Regions from separate parts of the Nanhaiella sioensis genome, predicted to be linked through region 3. Evidence: riboswitches for the same ligand, from Rfam matches in the RefSeq annotation. Region 3 holds a riboswitch; each other region holds the start of a gene.
What was found. Region 3 has a riboswitch for cobalamin ahead of V1503_RS16885 (ABC transporter substrate-binding protein). Riboswitches for the same ligand answer to the same signal wherever they lie in the genome.
Positions count from the first base shown of each region.

Region 1: another riboswitch for cobalamin. It lies ahead of V1503_RS20870 (ribonucleoside-diphosphate reductase subunit alpha); the one in region 3 lies ahead of V1503_RS16885 (ABC transporter substrate-binding protein).
Region 2: another riboswitch for cobalamin. It lies ahead of V1503_RS08855 (energy-coupling factor ABC transporter permease); the one in region 3 lies ahead of V1503_RS16885 (ABC transporter substrate-binding protein).

Region 1 is NZ_JBKAEG010000001.1:4,412,534-4,419,527, reverse strand. It holds gene V1503_RS20880 (hypothetical protein) at 199-438, opposite strand; gene V1503_RS20875 (ribonucleotide-diphosphate reductase subunit beta) at 1,194-2,240, opposite strand; gene V1503_RS20870 (ribonucleoside-diphosphate reductase subunit alpha) at 2,253-4,523, opposite strand; cobalamin riboswitch at 4,806-5,024, opposite strand; gene V1503_RS20865 (LbetaH domain-containing protein) at 5,359-6,054, shown strand; gene V1503_RS20860 (CgeB family protein) at 6,123-6,994, opposite strand, start outside.
Region 2 is NZ_JBKAEG010000001.1:1,900,218-1,907,211, forward strand. It holds gene V1503_RS08835 ((2Fe-2S) ferredoxin domain-containing protein) at 1-333, opposite strand, end outside; gene V1503_RS08840 (energy-coupling factor ABC transporter ATP-binding protein) at 368-1,201, opposite strand; gene cbiQ (cobalt ECF transporter T component CbiQ) at 1,217-1,993, opposite strand; gene V1503_RS08850 (energy-coupling factor ABC transporter substrate-binding protein) at 1,980-2,285, opposite strand; gene V1503_RS08855 (energy-coupling factor ABC transporter permease) at 2,505-3,278, opposite strand; cobalamin riboswitch at 3,508-3,706, opposite strand; gene V1503_RS08860 (MerR family transcriptional regulator) at 3,857-5,104, shown strand; gene V1503_RS08865 (MFS transporter) at 5,204-6,496, shown strand; gene V1503_RS08870 (histidine phosphatase family protein) at 6,904-6,994, shown strand, end outside.
Region 3 is NZ_JBKAEG010000001.1:3,633,985-3,640,978, forward strand. It holds gene resB (cytochrome c biogenesis protein ResB) at 1-287, shown strand, start outside; gene ccsB (c-type cytochrome biogenesis protein CcsB) at 289-1,461, shown strand; gene V1503_RS16875 (response regulator) at 1,537-2,253, shown strand; gene V1503_RS16880 (ATP-binding protein) at 2,250-4,025, shown strand; cobalamin riboswitch at 4,245-4,498, shown strand; gene V1503_RS16885 (ABC transporter substrate-binding protein) at 4,781-5,764, shown strand; gene V1503_RS16890 (FecCD family ABC transporter permease) at 5,730-6,782, shown strand; gene V1503_RS16895 (adenosylcobinamide amidohydrolase) at 6,790-6,994, shown strand, end outside.

The DNA.
Region 1 (6,994 bases), 780 kb from region 3:
GTCACACGTACACACAAGGATTCTAAGTTCTGAAAGAATCTTATAGTTCTCTAAATAAAAAGCACCTCTATTATTGAGATGCTTTTTCCCACTTCTAAAATATGTATGATATTAATAATTACGTACAGAATTAATATTCAAAACCATTATTTACTGATTTGAATGTTCTAAGTACTCTCCTGCTTTTTTCCCTTAATCCTAGTCAGTAAGTTCCGGCTTACCATTAATTAAAACAACATTAAAGTATTCACCAGCTGGTAGATTAATTTTTTGTTTGTCTACTATGGTATAAGTGTTTCCTCCATAGTTAAATACAAGGTTATTACCATGTTGTACTGCATTTCCTTTGTGAACTGTTAGAATATTGCTAACTTCACCTCCACCACTACACCCGAATAATAGAATCGAAGTGATAATTAAAGAGTAAATAATTTTCATAATAACCACCTATTCATCAAAATATGCTAAGGAAGAGTTCAAGGTCTTTTTCATTTCTTCACTTTAAGTTTTTTGGTCCTTCACATGGCAGCACCTAAATTGTCATTTTCCTGAGTAAATTATCATCGTTAACTATATCTTCAATACCTCACTTAATCTCATTTATATGCTTCAAATTACAAGCATTCTATCGTTAATAGTTTCGAACCCAATTTCATACAATTTAGTAATTTAATAAACTTTACTGGAGAAAATTGAACAACCTTCCTTTTTTTTCTTAGCCTAAATGTATCAATAATGGTACCATTTGTAAACTAAATTAGGAGGATTTTGTGTAGTTCAACCGACAAAAAATGACAAACATTATGACAACACCATTCTTAGGATTTTATGGTGTCTTGTTGGTAAAGGTAAACTATGGGATTGGTGTGCTTTTTTTATATGAATAAAAAAGTTTGAAGTTAAGACGTGACGGAAGGAAATGTGTTGAAATATACTTGTGCATGATACCGCCCGTTCAGATGTATGTGTAATTGGTGTTGTCGAAATAATCTCTCCATATCCTGTTTCCACATTTAAGTAAACTTGAATATCAGTGAATCAGGTGAAGATCCTACTCCACCTAAATTCACTGATTCCACCTATAGAAGCGGGGATCTTAACCATCGATGAGGGACAGTATACCCTATTTAGTTATATTCCATTTTGAATGCCCTCTAAAAGGCTAGGATAGAAAAGTTTCACTTAGGGATACCTTACAAATCATCAAAACCATTCACGTCTGATGCTTTTGTATATTGACGAGATTTTTGTTCAAAAAAGTCTGTTTTACCTAAATCGACTTCTTGGTAAGCGATAATCCATCGCAATGGATTTTTTATCGGTGCATGAGGAAAAACATTTCTACCATGCCCTAATTGATGACAACGTTTATTGGCCATATATTGAATGTATTGCTCCAATTCCTCAAACACAATTCCATCCATTTTATTACCTATTATTTCACGACCCCATTCAATTTCTAATTCTGCTGCCTTCCGGAAGGTAGCAATTGCATACTGCTCTAGTTCTGGGGTGTTATACTCAGGGTTTTCTTTCAAAACTTCTTTATATATTTTTTCAAATAGACCTACATGGATTTGTTCATCTCTATTTATATAATTAATCATCGTTGATGTTGCAACCATTTTTTGATTTCGTGCTAAATTATAAAAGAAAGCAAAGCCACTATAGAAAAACAAGCCTTCTAATATCACATCATATATAATGGAGTGCAAAAAGTTTTCGATGGATGGTTGTTCAGTAAAATCTTTATATCCATTCGTGATAAAGTCATTGCGTTTTCGTAACGTATGTTCTGTACGCCAATATTCAAACACTTCATCCTGAATTTTTTTTGGTACAATGCTTGATAAAACATAGGAATACGAGTGATTGTGAATGACCTCCTGTTGAGCTAGCATAATCATGAGTGCATTGACAGAAGAATCTGTAATATAGTCAGCAACCTTACTTGCATAGTCAGATTGAATGCTATCTAAAAGAGCTAATAATCCAATGATTTTCAAAAACGCATCCTGCTCAACTTGAGAGAGCTGTGGAAATTGTTTTATATCCTTTCCCATATTAATTTCAAACGGTGTCCAGAAGTTTGCTAACATTACTTTGTATTTTGGGTATGCCCAAGGAAAACGGACGTCATCCCAGTTTAATATATTTGAACTTGCCCCGTTGATCATACTTGTTGAACAGTTGGGTGCTTGTGCATCCATAAGCTCTCGTTTTGCAATTGTAATCATCATTATCCCCCTCTTTTAACTATGACAGCTATCGCAATCTTCAATGTCAGCAGTTGATGTTGAACGTACATAATAGGTTGTTTTTAATTCGTTTCGCCAAGCAAGTGTATGAAGCTCCAATAATTCTTTAGCCTTTACGTCATTCCGAACGTAAATATTAAATGAAATTGATTGGTCGATATGCCGCTGTCGTTTCGCATTTTGCATAATACTCCACTTTTGGTCAATTGTATAAACCGACTTGTAATACCAGTTTGTGTGAGGTGTCAAATCTGGTGCAGTAACTGGTATTTTATAGTTCTTTTTCTCTTCAGAGTATTCTTTTCTAAATATCGGGTCAATACTTGCTGTAGACCCTGCAATGATCGAAGTTGATGAATTAGGTGCTACTGCAAGCAAATAGCCGTTTCGAATACCGTGCTTCTTAACATTTCCTTTTAACTCATTCCATTGTTTTGAATGATATTTTCTGTATTCGAAATATGCTCCTGATTCCCAATCTGAGCCGTAAAATGCAGGATAGGGTGTTTTTTCCTTAGCCAATTCCATGCTAGCTTGAATTGTTTCGAACGCTATTTGTTCATACAGTTCATCACAATAAGCGACAGCTTCATCACTTTCCCACGCTATACCTTTTAATGCTAATAAATGGTGCCAACCAAATGTACCTAATCCAATCCCTCTATATTTTTCATTCGTTATTTCTGCTTGTAATACAGGAATTGCATTTAAATCTATTACATTATCAAGCATACGAACTTGTATTTTAATTAACCTGTTAAGGACATCATCCTGAACTGCTTTAGCTAAAGAGATTGATGATAAATTACAAACGACAAAATCCCCAGGCTCTTTCACAGTAATGATTTGACCATCATCTACCATTTGTTCAACAACAACTGTAGGACTCATATTTTGCATAATTTCTGTACATAGATTACTACAATAAATCATCCCTTTATGTCTGTTTGGGTTTGCTCTATTTGCTGTATCTCGGTAGAACATATATGGTGTTCCTGTTTCTAACTGTGAAATCATAATAGCCTTGAAAATATCTATCGCTGCTACAGTTTCTTTTGAAAGGATCGGATTGTTTACGCATTCCCAATATTTATCTCGGAAAGACCCTTTGCCACGCTCCTCATCAAAATAATCCTCTAATGAAAAGCCCATTGTTTTTCTTACTTCGTGTGGGTCAAAAAGATACCATTCACCACGTTTATCAACAACTTCCATAAATACATCAGGTATACACACTCCGGTGAATAGATCATGTGTACGAAGTCTTTCATCTCCGTTATTTAATCTCGTATCAAGAAACGACAATATATCCTTATGCCATACATCTAAATAAACTGAAATCGCTCCTTGCCTTTGGCCAAGCTGGTCAACAGACACTGCCGTATTGTTTAACTGCTTCATCCAAGGTATAACCCCTGATGAAACTCCTTTAAACCCCTTTATGTCACTACCTCTCGCTCTAATTTTCCCTAAATAAACACCTATCCCTCCACCATTTTTAGATAAATTCGCGATGTCTGTATTCGAATCATATATTCCTTGCAAGCTATCATCAACTGTATCTATAAAACAACTTGATAGCTGGCCATAGCTTTTTCCTGCGTTAGCAAGTGTTGGTGTTGCAACCGTCATATACAAATTAGAGAGTGCCCAATAAGATTCGTTAATAAGTGCTAATCTATTTTCCTTATTTTCGTTCATCATCAATGTCATTGCAATGATGAGAAACCGCTCTTGTGGTAACTCAAATACTTCTCCTTGATGAGATTTTGCCAAATAACGATCCGATAATGTTAATAAACCTATATATGTAAAATATTGATCTCGCTCTGGTACGATAATGTCTGCTAATATATCAATTTCTTCTCTTGAATATTGTGAGAGTAATTTCGGACTATAAATTCCCATCTCCGTCAGCTTTAATAGCAATTGATAAAATGAACCATAGTGGTAACCTGACGACTCAGCTCTATTTTCAGTCGCTTTTTGATAAAGTGAATCAAGGTATATATTTGCAGCAAAGAAAGTCCAATCAGGCTCTAACGATGTAATCCTTTCCAGTGCAGATAATATTAACATGTTGGTAAGTTGGTCAATATGCCATTCATCTTTATTCTCAAGAGCCAGCATTATTTTCTCTCGATATTCATCAAATGATAAATGAGGAAATCTATCAGCTATTTTTTGAACATAATCTAAAACCATTTCAGACGTACCATCAGCCAGCTGCTGATACTCAACTAATACCTTTTGCATTCTTTCCATCCCCTTTTAATAAAAATGCGTATGAATCTCGCCTGCCTCCAACATGCAATGAAATCATTACACATGCTAGGTATATTGTGAAGTGACTCAATGGGTTAGAAGGCAGAGCTAGACCCTGTTCATCCTAAAATATAAAAAAGCTCATCCTTAGTAAGATGAGCGAACAGAACGATGGATATATAAAAGAGAGAATTATCACCCTTTTAAGAATAGTCATTCAACAAAAAAATGTTTGAATGATTTTTCTTCTCCTCGTCCTATCCTCCCAACTCCCGAAGAAAATAGCACTAAATAAAAAAGGCAGGTCTCCTGACTTGTGCTTCGCTTTACTTTAAGCCCCTTCCCATGAAATCGTACTTCACAGTGGTTTCGCTTATTTCATCAGCACTTACAGTTGCGGGTACAGTTTTGGATTTTCACCAAATTCCCTACATGGAGATGTTCTATATTTCTCGAACATCTATACGTCGATTTTTCGACACCTTTTTTACTAGATAACAAAATATTGTATTATCAACTTAATTATACTACTAAATATTGAATTTCAATTTAAATTATAATAGGTTTTGACATTTCTTGCAATAAGAACTATACGCAAATAAGGAGTATTTAAATTAAAAGATTAAAGATGACAGAACTTTGTCAGGTAACATATCGATCATCTATATGTATAGTATTGAACGAAGGTAGGTAACATTAAGCAGTTCAGAAATATTGTGTAATTAAGGTAATATGACGTTTACACCACGTAAGTACCTTGAATATTTTCAATCTTCTACACATAGTATTTTTGAAAGGTAACAAAGTGTAGTAATTGCTTAAAGGAGGGATTATGTTGTCAAAAATAAAAGATCTTTTAACCTATGAAGATTTTTTTATGAAGAAAATATTTAGTAATAAAGAACACTACTGGGAAGTATTACAAATATTACCTAATTTTATTCAGACAATATTATCAAAAAAAAATGCTACTATAAATGGTGAAGTAGAAGATAAAAATTCTGTGAATAATAAAAACATTTTTGTTGGTAAAGATAGTTTTATAGAACGAGGTGCATATGTTAAGGGACCTGCTATAATCGGTGAAAATGTTAAAATTTATCACGGAGCATATATTAGAGATAACGTAATCATTGGTGATAACTGTATAATTGGTAGTTGTTCGGAAATCAAGCATTCTATAATACTAAATGGATCTAGTGCTCCTCATTATAATTTTGTAGGTAATTCAATACTCGGTCAAAATGTAAACCTTGGTGGTGGGGTACATTTATCGAATTTTAAAAATGTACCTTTTGGAGGGAAAATCAAAGTAAAGACCATAGATAATAAAACTATTTCAACTAATTTAAATTACCTAGGTTCAATTGTAGGTGATAATTCGAAAATTGGAGTTAACTGTGTGTTAAATCCTGGTTCAGTTATCGGTAAAAATGTTCTTACTTATCCCAACCTAACAATACGAGGTTATATTGAAAATAATTCACTTGTCAAAAACATAAATCAAATTGAGATTAAAAGACTTCTCTAATTTCCGTTCGAGATAGTTATATATAATGATAACCCGAGATAAACCTTATGAATACAACTTATCCAATATTATTTTTCTATTATCCCATTTCTTTTCAATATGTCTATGATATACAATGCCCTATGTTTATAAGTATGATTTTTTGCGACCATGTCTTTACCTCGTTTCCTTATAACATCTCTTTCCTCAGTTTTTAATAAATAATGCTTTACTAATTCTACTGTTTCTTCTTTTGAAGAGGATGTAATTAAGTGATACCCTGGTGTAAATAAGCGTCTTATTTCTTGTGTATCAGACGTTATGAGAAATCCTTCTGAACCTAATATTTCAAAAGTTCTTTGTGTAAGCTGATTTTGCTGGTTTTGAAGGCCTATGATGATATCAGAGCTACTATATACTTTTGGAGTTTCTAAATAATGAATATAACCATGGATCCAGTCATTAGGAATTTGCACACCAAGTATATCTTGCATGTTCTTCCAACCTACTCCCCAAAAATCAACTCGTATATTTGCTTTTATTAACGGCTCAATTAATGTTTTAGTAGATTCGTAACGATAAAGGTTAGTGTTTTTTCTAAGAAGATGAGGGTATGCATTAGCAACTACTGCTATCGACTTAGTATATTTAGGTTCAGATTTAGTAATATAATGTGTGTCTGGATGATATCCAAAATCTAAACGAGCTGAAGGTAGACCTAACTTTTTATATACTTTCACCAATGAAGGACAAATAGTAAATATAAAATCTATTTTACTATTTTTAATTAATGGTAATGTAAAAGTTTTAGTATGTGTGGGGTCTTCAGTAGCCCAATAAACATGTGGGATATTTGTTTTTTCAAGATATTCCTTTAACCAACTTTGTTTTTCTTTTCTATGCTCTCTCGTCCATCCCATTGAAAATATGATATGAGGATTATAATTAGCAACGGTATTAA
Region 2 (6,994 bases), 1.7 Mb from region 3:
ACCTTGTAACTGCATCCCCGTATTTGTTGTTGTATAGCTCATCGCATGTGCAAGGGGCTGTCCTTGCGCAAGGTGTTCGGAAACAATCTGGCGACCTAGTTCTGGTGTAACCTTCTCATACCACGTACCCTCTGGATAGACGATTGCTACACACGCATCCTTACATCTACCATTGCACCTCGTTCTTGTCGTATGAACAGTTGAATCGAGACCTAGTCTTTCAATTTCTTCACGAATAGCTACTGTAGCTTCTTCACCACCTTTTCTCATACAGCTTGAACCATTACATATCAACACGTGGTGTTTCGTCCCTTGTAAATTCCATGTCGTCAATTTCATCCTCTCCCTTCAATAAAGATGTAAAGTTCTATATTTTTGCTAAAAGCTTCATTATTTCATTTTTTGTTTTTGGAATAGTGCATGAATTAAATCCATCTTTCACTCTTAATTGTTCGAAGACATCAATGATCCACGGTTTCTCTAAGTGACTTTTTTGTAAAATCGCATCGTCTCGAAATACTTGATCAGGTTTGTCTTGGGCTATGATCCTCCCTTCATTCATTACAATGATCTCATCAGCCCATTCATAAGCTAAATTCACATCATGTGTAGACACAATCATTGTTTTGTTCTCTGTTTGAATATCATGTAATACATTCATAATTTTCTTAGCATAGTATGGATCTAGCCCTGCTGTCGGTTCATCTAATACCATGAGCTTCGGCTCCATGGCCACAATTCCCGCAATGGCAACTCGTTTTTTTTGGCCAATGCTTAAAAAATGAGGTGGCTTTTCTTTTAATGCAGTCGTTTCCGTTAACACCATTGCCTTGTCCACAGCTAGCTCCACTTCGCTCTCAGAAAGCCCCATATTTTTAGGTCCATATTTTATATCTTGATAAACACTAGATGAGAATAATTGAGAGTCAGAATCCTGATATACAATCCCTACCTGTTGACGTAATCTCTTTATCTCTTTGCGCTTGTACCGTAACGTTTCACCTTGAAAACAGATGGAACCACTCGTCGGTTGTAAAATCCCATTGAAATGTAAAAACAATGTTGACTTTCCAGCCCCGTTATTTCCTAACAAAGCAATTTTCTTTCCTTGTTCAATAGATAGAGAAATATTGTTTATAGCATCAGTCCCATCAGGATATTGGTATGTAATGTTTTCAAGCTCTATAATTGGTGTACTCATTAAACAGAACTCCTTTTACATAGCTGATGCTACGAATGTAAGCGTCAGCATTGATATCGCTACGATCCCCCAGTTCAGTGGATGATATTTATAGCTGCTTTCAATTTCATAATTACCATCTTGTCCACCACGTGTATCTACAGCTATTTGTAGTTCTTTTGCGTACTTCATAGACTTTACAAACACCCCTACTACTAGCTGACCTAAAGAATAAATTGATAGACGGTAATGTTGATAGCCAAGTCTAGAAGCTTGTGCGATATAGACTTCTTGAGCTTTATCTAAGAGTACAAAAATAAATCTATATGTGAATGCAACGAGTTCAATAAATAGTGTTGGTAGTTTCATTTTCTGTAGAAGCCATAAAATATCATGAAGCGGCGTAGATAATATTAAGAAATACATGCAACTTACAGTTGAGAAAACGGTAAAAAATAAGCTTGTAACGATTGATATATTATCTGTAGATATATACAACTGCCACGTACCAAAAGTCATTGACCATAAAGAATCAATTACTTTGTAGTCATACGGTGCAACCGAAATAAGAATAGGTATAATACTTGAAACCAAAAAAAATGATGGTAATAAAAGTAGTTTTATATAATCACGTACTGAGATTTTCGCACCAAAAACTATTGCCATGCTCATGATTAACAAAGTTATAACAGCAATAACTTCACTTTTTGTAATAAGACAGAAAAACAAAAATAAAAATGTGAAAACTGCTTTCTCAATAGGGTGAACATGTCGTAGCTGATTCAAATAAGCAAGCTGGTCAATCCGAAGCATGCTTCACCTCACTAGAAGATTCAGTGGAGAATTTTTTTCGTGCTCTACCATAGCCGATAACATAGCCGATTATAATTGCACCTATGGCCGCTTGTAAGGAAAATAGCAAGCTTTCTATCTCACCGCTTGGTGGCTCCCATAATACGTTGAACCAAGGCTCATAATTAGGTGCTATTTCACCAATCGCTTCTTCAGCTTGTCCATCTGCCCCACCAAATTCAGCATCCCGCTGTATTACTAAAGGAACAATAGCCAACAAGATGACCAACACTATCAAAATCAGATTTTTCATTAATTAACATACCTCCTTGTTTCAAATAGCTGTTTTCGCATTAATAGTTGCTTTTCGTAATAAAAGCTAAACAAGAATATAATTAGTTCAGAGCAGCTTTTCTTTGTTAAAGTCTATAAAAATCATTTCATACATATCAGTTACTCAAATGTAAGTGAAACAATGGCTGTAGCATAACTAATTGAGTTACTTCTCTTTTTGCTCAACTACCTTGTTGTTCTAAGCCTTTTTTGAACTCATTCTAACTACTGGAACATTTAATAGCTGTAATTCTCGAACATTGTATTTTGCAAGCAAGTTCATAACTACTACTGTTAATAGCCCCTCACTCACTGCTAAAGGAATTTGTGTGAAAGAGAAAATCCCAGCAAATTTGATAAATGATGCTACAACTCCTCCAACCTCAGTCGGAAATGCCAGAGCTAATTGAAAAGCTGTCACAGTATAAGTACTGAGATCTCCTAACATGGCTGCTAAAAAAACTGAGACTGCAAAAGAGAAATTTACTCTTAAGCCTGCTTTAAATACGAAATATGTAACCATTGGTCCTACAACAGCCATCGAAAATGCATTTGCACCGAGTGTTGTGATACCGCCATGAGCGAGCAATAATGATTGAAACATTAATACAATCGTCCCTAGTACACTCATGACTGTTGGACCAAAAAGCACAGTACCTAGCCCAACACCAGTCGGATGTGAACTACTTCCAGTTACAGAAGGGATTTTTAATGCTGACAACACAAATGCAAACGCCCCTGATAGCCCAAGCATCGTCTTCACCTCGGGGTTTTCTTTCACTTTTTTTCGGATGGAGTACATCCCAACAGCCAAAAATGGAATGGTTAAAACCCACCAAAAAATAGCCCACCCAACCGGCAGGAAGCCCTCCATTATGTGCATCGCATATACTGGCCGAAATGAATTCAGCCAAAAATAACTAGTCAAACCAATAATAATTGTTACGAATAGCCAAGCATGTTTTCTTTTCATCAGTGAAGCTCTCCCCCATGTTTATAAAGGCTGATTCGAAATATATTGATATACACACGAATATAGCTCGTGGTTACTAAACAAAATTAGAAGATTCCGAAAGAGCCTTTATGTAAAATAAAAAGAGCACTCAAACCATAAAGGATCGAGTGCTCAGAAAAAGTCAGTATTAACTATATGTTTACATACTAATTCTTAACAACACCTCCCTATATTCCCGTAGGTTACAATCGTGTTACTTAAACAGGCAGGTCTCCTGACTTATCTTCAACACTTCCTGCGCCTTCCCATTTCTTTCGAAACAGTGACACATATGCAGGTTGCTCAGACTTACAGTGGCGGGAACCGCGTCGGCTTTACACCGAACTTCCCTTTTAAGTTGTACACAGCTTTTACTTATGCACAACACCTGTTTATTTCATCATTCAGTTGTTATAATTCAGTATATTCTAAATTAAATTATGAGTCTAGCTTTTTTCATATCATGTATATTTGTGAAAGGAAATTTCTAATAGTACGTGTATAATATAATAAATATTAATTTGATTTCTAATAAAACAAAGTTAAGGTGACTAACTATGAAAATAGGACAATTTTCTAAAGAAAATAAAATAAGCATAAATACAACTAGACACTACATAGACCTTGGCTTAATAACACCTGAGAAAGCATCCGGACAGTATCAATTTGATGAACAGTGTCACAGAGATGTAAAGGATATTATTTACTTAAAAAACCTCGGCTTTTCGTTAAGTGAAATAAAAACAATCTTTCAATATAAAAGACTTGGCAAATTATCCGCACTAGAAAATAACGAATTTTACAAAGAGATTTTTGTAGAAAAGCTACATACGATAGAACATAAAATAGTCGAATACGAAGAAACGAGACAAAATTTGCAAAATGAACTTACCCATTTAAATACAACGAATAAACCTAAACAGCTTAAAATGGGTATGAGCTTATCAGTGCTCCCACTTTTAGAATGTAAAAAATGCGGCGCTGCTCTAAGCATTAAAAATGGAGACATCGTTAACAATCAAATCTTACATGGTGTTCTTCAATGTAACTGTGAGCATCAACACTTTATTAAAGACGGAATTCTCTTCACCCCACAAACCATTCATCATGCTCACCACGTTAAAAGTCCAAGTCATATGATGAATGAATTCAACTATTTTATATCAGATTACATTAAGGAAACAGATGAAAAATATTTAGATCATCTATATCAGGCTGTTGACTGGTTTTATAAAAGGGTTAATTTTGAACAATTAACGCATAAAATATTGCTCCATCTTGGTACCGGAATTGGTTTCTCATTAAGGCATATCTATAACTCCTTGCCTAAAGATTGCCTCTATATTGCGGTTGATCATGATTACCAACGACATTACGTATTAAAAAGTATTTTAGAAACTTATGAAGAACAGAAAAATATCTTATTTATTTGTTCTGATTTCCTACATATTCCATTAAAAAAAGAAGCAGTCGATTTTTTAATTGATACAGGCAGTTCAGAGCATAGCTTTCAACATGAAAACTTTTTAATAGAGGAAGTACAGCTTTATTTAAAAGAAGAAAGTAATTTAATCGGTGCATATTTGACGTATGAAAACTATCATAAAAAAAATGAAATCAATCCGTCTTATAGACAAAACTTTCAACTTAATAACATCAAAGAGAAATTAAAAACTTTACGCTATGACCTTGTCGACGATATGGTCTCTATTCCAGTTGATCAATCCCCTGGAAAGTATGAATTGCAATTACTAGATGGCGAGAAGATGTATACTTATCTTTATTATGGAAAAAGGTTGGGTTAACCCGACCTTTTGTAAATTTCATCGTAAAAAAAACGTAAATACTACCTTGCTATTGCCCTTTCCCGATGAATTAGGATTACTATAAAGGAGGGGGAAATATTGAGGAATAAATTAAGTCAAATGTTTGATCCAAAATCTGATGTAAAAAATTTGATCTTACTTTCATTTGGAAGCATTGTCTCGTTATTTGGATCTTTCGTTTACTCATTTGCTATCAGTTTATATGTTTTGACAGTAACAGGTTCGGGGCTTTCATTTGCAACAAACTTAATATTATCTATTATACCGACCATTATTTTAGGACCTGTAGCTGGAGTTATCACAGACCGTCTGAACCGTAAATTCATACTAGTTTTTAGTGATGTATTAAGTGGCGTGGTGCTTCTTGTTTTATATGTAATTAGTCTTCATGAACTCCATTTATATTGGATTTATGCAATAACATTTATTTTAAATGTCTTCAGTACATTTGCTAGTGTGAGCATCGAATCATCTAAACCAAATATTGTTCATGAAAATAACTTGATGAAGATCAACGCGATCACAAGAATAATTTTTTCAATTTCTTTTACTTTAGGACCAATTATAGGAGGAATGGTATTTGCTTTTGTTAATATAAAAACCTTTATATTAATAAATGCTATCTCCTTTATCATTTCAAGTATAAGTGAGTGCTTTATTAATTTCCGATTCAATGAAAAAAATTCTCCTAACAAAGAAAAAGACCACTTTTTCATAGAGCTAAAAGAAGGTTTTTCCTATATTATTTCTCAAAAAAAATTACGAGGCATTATCGTTCTGTCAATACTTGTTAACTTTTTTATTACTTTATCATCAACCATTCCAGTTCCGTTTATTATTACAAATGTTTTAAAGCTTCATTCTACTGCATTTGGAATCATTGAAGCGGCATTTCCAATTGGTATGCTAATTGGATCTATTTTCATTGGAAAATTTATTTCAAAGTTACATTATCATAAGTTTTTAATACTTATGACTATGATCATCTCCAGTTTAACAATCCTCATTAGTGGACCATTGCTCTTTAACCAAACTTATCACCCTATTTTTTACACAATATTTTATTGTGTATTAAATATAGGCTTTGGGATTTCTTCATCATTTGTCGATATCCCTATCATGACGTTTATTCAACAAATGGTTCCTGATCAGTTAAGAGGGAGAGTTATAAGTACTGGCTTAACTATTGTTAAGGCCATTGTACCGATTGCTATGATTCTGTCAGGAACACTTCTAAACATCATCTCACCTTATTGGCTACCATTAGTCGGAGGATCAACACTGTTAAGCATAAGTTTATATATGTATTTCACGAAAGAAATAAGATCAATATCGTTGAGACACCATACACAGAATGCGGAAGCACCTTAATAAGTTTTGAAGCTGTATGCGATTAAGTTACTGCATATCAGCTAAGGAATAGCTATTTGCATTTTAGCAGCAAAGGAATGCTAATTTAATAGGCACTTTTTGTTAGGCTGTTTTCGGTTGTTTTTCCTATTAACAAATACACATGAGAACAACTCAAGCTTTGGGGCATCTTTTTTTTAAAAAAATATTGATATAACAGCAAACTATATTAAAACAGCCTTTTGTTATCTTTGTTGCTTTATTTCACTTAAATTCGAGTAACTGATATGTTGCATATGTTGAATATGGTTTTAATAGTCTTAGAAGAAGAAAAGGTTAAACTAACTGCTTTATCCGTGTTTATATCTTAGTAAGAAAAGAAACGAGCTGTGGAAAAAACAATATCAAACATAAATAAAGGTGATTATATGAAAACAAACTTATTTTTTGTGCGCCATGCTCATGCTACTTATACACCTGATGAATTAAGTAGGCCTCTGTCTAAACAAGGTCTATTTG
Region 3 (6,994 bases):
GAATTGAAACGGTGAATGTCTCAGGGTTAACTGTAAGGCGTGATTTTTCATTAGCTATTATAGCCATAGGTGGAGCAATATTTATGATCGGTGTTATCCAAGGGATGTACTGGAATCATCGTCGGATTTGGTTCAAGCGTGAAGGGGATTTGATTTATATTGCAGGACATACGAATAAAAATTGGTTTAGTTTGAAAAAGGACATTACATCAATTATCGAGGGTACTCAGCTCGTGATGCCAGTTGATCAAGTTGAAGATCGTAAGAAGCAGGCAAAGGGGGATTAATATGGCAGAATTAAGTAGTAATTTACTATATATTGCTTTTTTACTATATTTAATTGCAACAGTTTTTTTTGGAGGGACGATAGGCAACAAACGCAGTGATAATAAAAAAAACCTTTGGGCACAAATTGGGATTATTATTACGATCTTAGGGTTTGTGTCACAGCTTGGCTATTTTATTTTGAGGTGGATTGTAGCTGGACATGCGCCAGTCAGTAACTTATTTGAATTTACTACGTTTTTTGGAATGATGTTAGTCGGTGCATTCATTTTTATATATATTATTTATAAAACTAGTGTACTCGGTTTGTTTACACTCCCAATAGCTATGCTAGTTATTGCATATGCTAGTATGTTTCCAACTGACATTTCTCCTTTAATACCTGCGTTACAAAGTGACTGGTTATACATACATGTTATTACTGTATCAGCAGGTCAAGCAATTCTTGCAGTAAGTTTTGCTGCTGGGTTAATTTATTTAGTTAGATCAGTAGATCAATCGAAGAAAAGTAAACGGACGTTTTGGCTTGAATTAATATTGTATAGTTTAGTAAGCACAATAGGTTTTATTACCATTACTAGTGGGTTTAAGGTTTTAGATTATGAAGCGACATTCTCATATGTTGACAAGAGTGAACAGCCACTTGAAGTTACTTATCAACTTCCAGCTTTAGTTGGACCATATCAAGGGGAGCTTCTTACAGCTGGACGCTTTGAGCCACTAATAAGTATGCCTGCCGTTATCGATGCACAAAAATTAAATACTTTACTATTATCATTAATTACAGGATTAATTATATACGGCATGCTGAGGTTAATACTCAGGAAAAGAATTGGAGCTGCATTGCAGCCTATTGTGAAAAATGTTAATTTAGATCTAGTGGATGAGATAGGTTACCGTGCAGTAACGATTGGGTTTCCAATATTCACATTAGGCGGGCTAATCTTTGCGATGATTTGGGCGCAAATAGCATGGAATCGTTTTTGGGGATGGGATCCAAAAGAGGTATGGGCGCTTATTACTTGGCTCTTTTATGCAGCCTTTTTACATTTAAGACTTTCTAAAGGATGGCACGGTGAAAAATCAGCATGGTTAGCGGTAATTGGTTTTGCCATTATTATGTTTAATCTAGTTGCTGTTAACCTAGTCATTGCAGGATTACATTCATACGCATAATCATAAAGACAGATACGCATAAACCTATACGTTAACAATTTCAACTATTAACATTGTCTGAGGAGGACGAGACATATGGAAAGAGAAATTAAGATATTAGTTGTTGATGATGAAGAACGAATTCGACGACTATTAAGGATGTATTTGGAGCGTGAAGATTACGTAATTGAAGAAGCAGACAACGGTAATGATGGTTTACTTAAAGCTCTTGAAAATGACTATGACCTCATTCTTTTAGATTTAATGATGCCTGGTAAGGATGGCATTGAAGTATGTAGAGAGCTTAGAGAAAAAAAGGCGACACCTACAATTATGCTAACTGCAAAAGGTGAAGAAGTGAATCGTGTCCAAGGGTTTGAAGTTGGGACAGATGATTATATCGTTAAACCATTTAGCCCGAGAGAGGTTGTACTTAGAGTCAAAGCATTGTTAAGAAGGTCTTCACCGACTTCTTATTTACAAACTGAAACAACTACAAAAGATGTAATTGTATTCCCTCATTTATCAATTGATAATGATGCACATCGTGTATCTGCGGATGGGAAAGAGGTCAGTCTTACACCTAAGGAGTATGAGCTTCTTTATTTTCTTGCCAAGGCTCCTGATAAAGTGTTTGATAGAGAGCAATTATTAAAAGAAGTTTGGCACTATGAGTTTTTTGGTGACTTACGTACTGTTGATACACACGTAAAACGTCTACGTGAAAAACTGAATCGTGTTTCTGAAGAAGCAGCAAAAATGATCGTAACTGTTTGGGGTGTGGGTTACAAGTTTGAGGTAACCAATGAATGAAACTTTGGCGAAGTGTAGTAGGGAAATTATGGTTTACTATTTTGCTATTAGTTTCATTCGTATTATCAATTCTAACCGTCCTTTTACTCCAGTTTTTTGAAAATTATCATGTCAATGAGGCAAAGAATGATTTAACAAAAACAGCGACCAAAATAGCCTCGATCATGGAAGAATATGATGATAAACAATTAGCACGGAATATTTCATGGGAATTAATTGATGAGATGACGAAAGTCATTATTGTATATGATAAAGATAATTATTGGTATTCACCTGATAGTAATGTACTAGAAAACCTACCAATATCATCGATCTTTAATGATAAACAACTAGCCAGGGTGTTTACGAACAGGGAAGTAATAAGCGAAAAGAAATACTTACATGAAATCACAGCTCCAGTTGATAAAAACAGCCAATTGTTTTTAGTTGCTGCACCTTTAAAAGTTTCTAACGAAGAAAATGGCGCAGTAATTATATATCAGTCATTAAGGGCTGTTGAAGAGACATCACATCAAACAACTAAACTAATACTTTTAGCTGCGGGAGTCGCAATTGTATTAACGACCATATTTGCTTTTTTCTTGTCAACTAGAATAACTTCTCCACTGCTTAAAATGAGAGAAGCAGCGTTCGAAGTGGCAAAGGGGAAATTTGATACGAAGGTACCGATTTTGACAAATGATGAAATTGGTGATTTAGCTACTGCTTTTAATCAAATGGAGCGACAATTAAAGTATAATATGAACGCGTTAAGTCAAGAAAAAGAGCAGTTATCTAGTATTTTAAGCAGTATGGTTGATGGTGTAATTACTTTTAATAAAGATGGCTCGATCTTAGTTTCAAACCCACCTTCTGAGCAATTTTTGCAAGCATGGTATTACGAACAAGGCAATTTAGAGAAGCCAACAGAAGAGCTACCATCAGAGGTTCGAGAATTGTTTAAACAAGTTGTTTCTTTTGAGAAAGAACAGACGATAGAAATCACATTACAAGGTAGGAATTGGGTTATCGTTATGAGCCCGTTATATGATAATAAATTTGTCAGAGGAGCTGTCGCAGTACTTCGAGATATGACTGAAGAACGAAGGTTAGACAAGCTACGAGAAGATTTTATTGCGAATGTGTCCCATGAATTAAGAACACCAATTTCTATGTTACAAGGATATAGTGAAGCGATCATTGATGATATTGCTAGTAGCGATCAAGAAAAGAAAGATATCGCAAAAGTAATATATGATGAATCTTTACGTATGGGTAGGCTAGTGAATGAGCTATTGGATTTAGCTAGAATGGAAGCTGGTCACTTAAATTTGCATTTAGAAGAGATAGATATTCAACCTTACATTCAAAGAATAATTCGCAAATTTCATGGGTTGGCACAGGATAAGTTAATTACCTTGGACGTGCAAATTAACGTAGTACATAAAACAATTATGTTTGATCCTGATAGGATTGAACAAGTATTAACTAATCTGATTGATAATGCAATACGTTATACTGATGAACAGGGAACTGTTGTTGTAAAAGTTGATTCTATAAAAGATGGTTTGAAAATTGACGTCAAAGACTCTGGTTCAGGAATTCCTGAGGAGGACTTACCATTTGTCTTTGAACGCTTCTATAAAGCAGATAAAGCTCGAACGCGTGGACGTTCAGGTACTGGACTGGGCTTAGCAATTGCTAAGAATTTGATAGAGGCGCACAATGGAAATATCTTCGTTCATAGTAAAATTGATGAAGGAACTACATTTTCATTCTTTATACCACAATAATAAAATGCACGATTGTGCCATGTTAAGTATTTGATAAGCAGTCAAATTATTCTTGTCAATATATTAATAATCGGGTATTATGAAAAAGAATTTTTAAAAGGGCTCATTTCGTATATGGTGTTACTATTGTTAGTAAATATGCTAGAAATGGATTTATGGCAATTAGTTTTATCCTAAACGTCTTTGCATGAATAACAATAATCAATGCGTAAACAGCCTAAAAATGAATAGTGCTAGGTGTCTTTTCTATTATACTACATAGGAAATAAAGGGAATGTTAAAACATTCCATAAAGACTTAAAAGGGAATTCTAGTGTGAATCTAGGACTGCCCCCGCAACTGTATTTGTGGACGAAATGATATTACCACTGTATGGAATAATAATATTATACATATTTATTGTTAGCCATATGGGAAGGATCAAAGTAGGATGAAGCATGAGTCAGTAGACCTGCCAAGCACTATATACGTTTTCAATTCTTCGGGGATTGAGTATTGAGACGGTCGAGTAGTGTATTTTTTAGTAACAATACATTTATGATGCCGTCTAACAGCTCATCCAATTCGGATGGGCTTATTTCTATTTAGGCTGATTTCGTTAACATTGTTGTTACCTGAACAACAGAGGTTTATAATCATTCTCATCGTTGTATTGAAGAAAAGACAACACGTAACTCTAGTTGTCCTAATACGAAAAACAACAATGAATACGAAAACTGCCATATTAAAAAAGAAGGAGAAAAAAGATGTTAAACATTAAAAAGTACTTCCCTACTGTCTTTATCGTTATTTTATCATTCATTTTATTAGTAGGTTGTGGTCAAACAGAGGTTAAAAATAATGAAGCTTCTACAAATGTAGAACAGGAAACTAAAGTTGATGATAAAGCAGAGTCTAGCTTTCCAGTAACAATTACGGATGGATTAGGTAATGACGTGACAATAGAAGAAGAGCCACAAGCAATAGTGTCGTTAATACCAAGTAATACAGAAATAGCTTTTGCGTTAGGTTTAGGTGATAAAATGGTTGGTGTAGGTGATTGGGCTGATTATCCACCAGAAGTAGCCGATATAGCAAGGGTTGGTGGAACAGAATTTAATGTTGAAAAGGTGATTTCATTAAACCCAGACGTCGTTCTTGCCCATGCCTCAAGTGCGCATAGCTCTACTGAAGGTCTTCAACAACTACGAGATGCTGGTATAAACGTGGTCGTTGTTAACAATGCAACATCATTTAAAGCAGTTTATGACTCTATTAAAATGATTGGTGTTGTCACTGGAACAGAAGAAAATGCAGACAAGATCATAAGTGATATGACAGAAAAATTGAATCTGATTAAAGAGAAGTCAGCAGAAATTAAAGAAGCTGATCAAAAGGTAGTTTGGATAGAAATATCCCAAGCTCCAGATCTATTTACGACGGGAAAAGGTACCTTCATGCATGAAATGCTTGAAGCGATTGGAGCAAAAAATGCAGCAGGCGATCAAGAAGGTTGGCCACAATTTACAGAGGAAGATGCGGTATTGCTTAAGCCAGATGTTATTGTTATTACATATGGGTATTATGTCGATAATGCAGTTGATCAAGTATTAGCGCGTGATGCATGGCAAGAAGTACCAGCTGTAAAAAACAAACTGGTTTTTGATATTAACTCTAATTTAGTAACACGTTCTGGTCCACGTTTAATTGAAGGAGTAGAAGAACTTGCAAAAGCTGTCTATCCTGACATTTATCAATAAAAACCGTTCTCTACCATATATTATTACTGTATGTTTTGTTATATTTTCAATTTTGTTAGGGGTTTCGATAGGGACGTTATCGATCCCCTTTTCTACTATTTTAAACGTGATCTTTTATAGAGTTTTTCATTTAGGATCAATAGAGACGATTGATACAACAGTAGTAAATATTATAATGGCGATTCGCTTACCCCGAGTGATTCTAGCTTTTATTGTCGGATCTTCTCTAGCGATTGCAGGGGCTGCATTTCAAGGGTTGTTAAAAAACCCATTAGCAGACCCTTATACACTTGGAGTATCTTCTGGAGCATCAGTTGGAGCAGTAATTGTGCTTTTTTTTGGTATACATATCCCTTTTATAGGGAAATTTACTTTACCTATATTTAGTATTTCTTTTGCGTTTCTGTCCCTCATACTCGTATTAGTGTTTGCCAGAGCAGTTGAGAAATCCATGTCTGTGGAAACGATTATTTTAACTGGGATTATATTTAGCTCATTTTTAGGGTCTATTATTTCTTTAATGATTGCACTTACGGGTGAAGAATTAAGACAGATCATTAACTGGTTATTAGGTAGTGTAGCGATGAGGGGTTGGGATTATATTAAAATTATTCTACCTTTTTACATGGTAGGCATTGTATTACTACTCGGTAATGGAAGAGAGTTAAATGCATTTTCATTTGGTGAAGAGTCAGCTAAAGTTTTAGGGGTTAATGTGGCAAAACGAAAAATGACCATTTTGGCAGCTTCTTCATTATTAACAGGTGCAGCTGTTGCTGTGTCAGGAACAATCGGTTTTGTAGGTTTAGTTATTCCTCACATAACAAGGCTTTTATGGGGCCCCAACCATGTTCGTCTATTACCATTATCAATGCTTAATGGGGGGGCATTTTTAGTTATTGCTGATTTAATCGCTAGAACAATTATTACTCCACGTGAACTACCAATAGGAGTCATTACTGCCTTAATTGGTGCACCTGTGTTTGCTTATATTTTTATATCGAATCGAAGAGGATGATATTGTCATGATTAATGTAACGGAAGCTAGTTATCATTATAATCAAAAAAAGGTGCTGGATGATATTAACTTCACTGTTAAAAAAGGAGAAATTATAGGTATAGTTGGGCCTAATGGCAGTGGTAAAACAACATTATTAAAATTAATTAGTGGAATGTTACATGCTAATACAGGTGATATAAGGATAAAAGGCCAGTCGATAACAAAATATG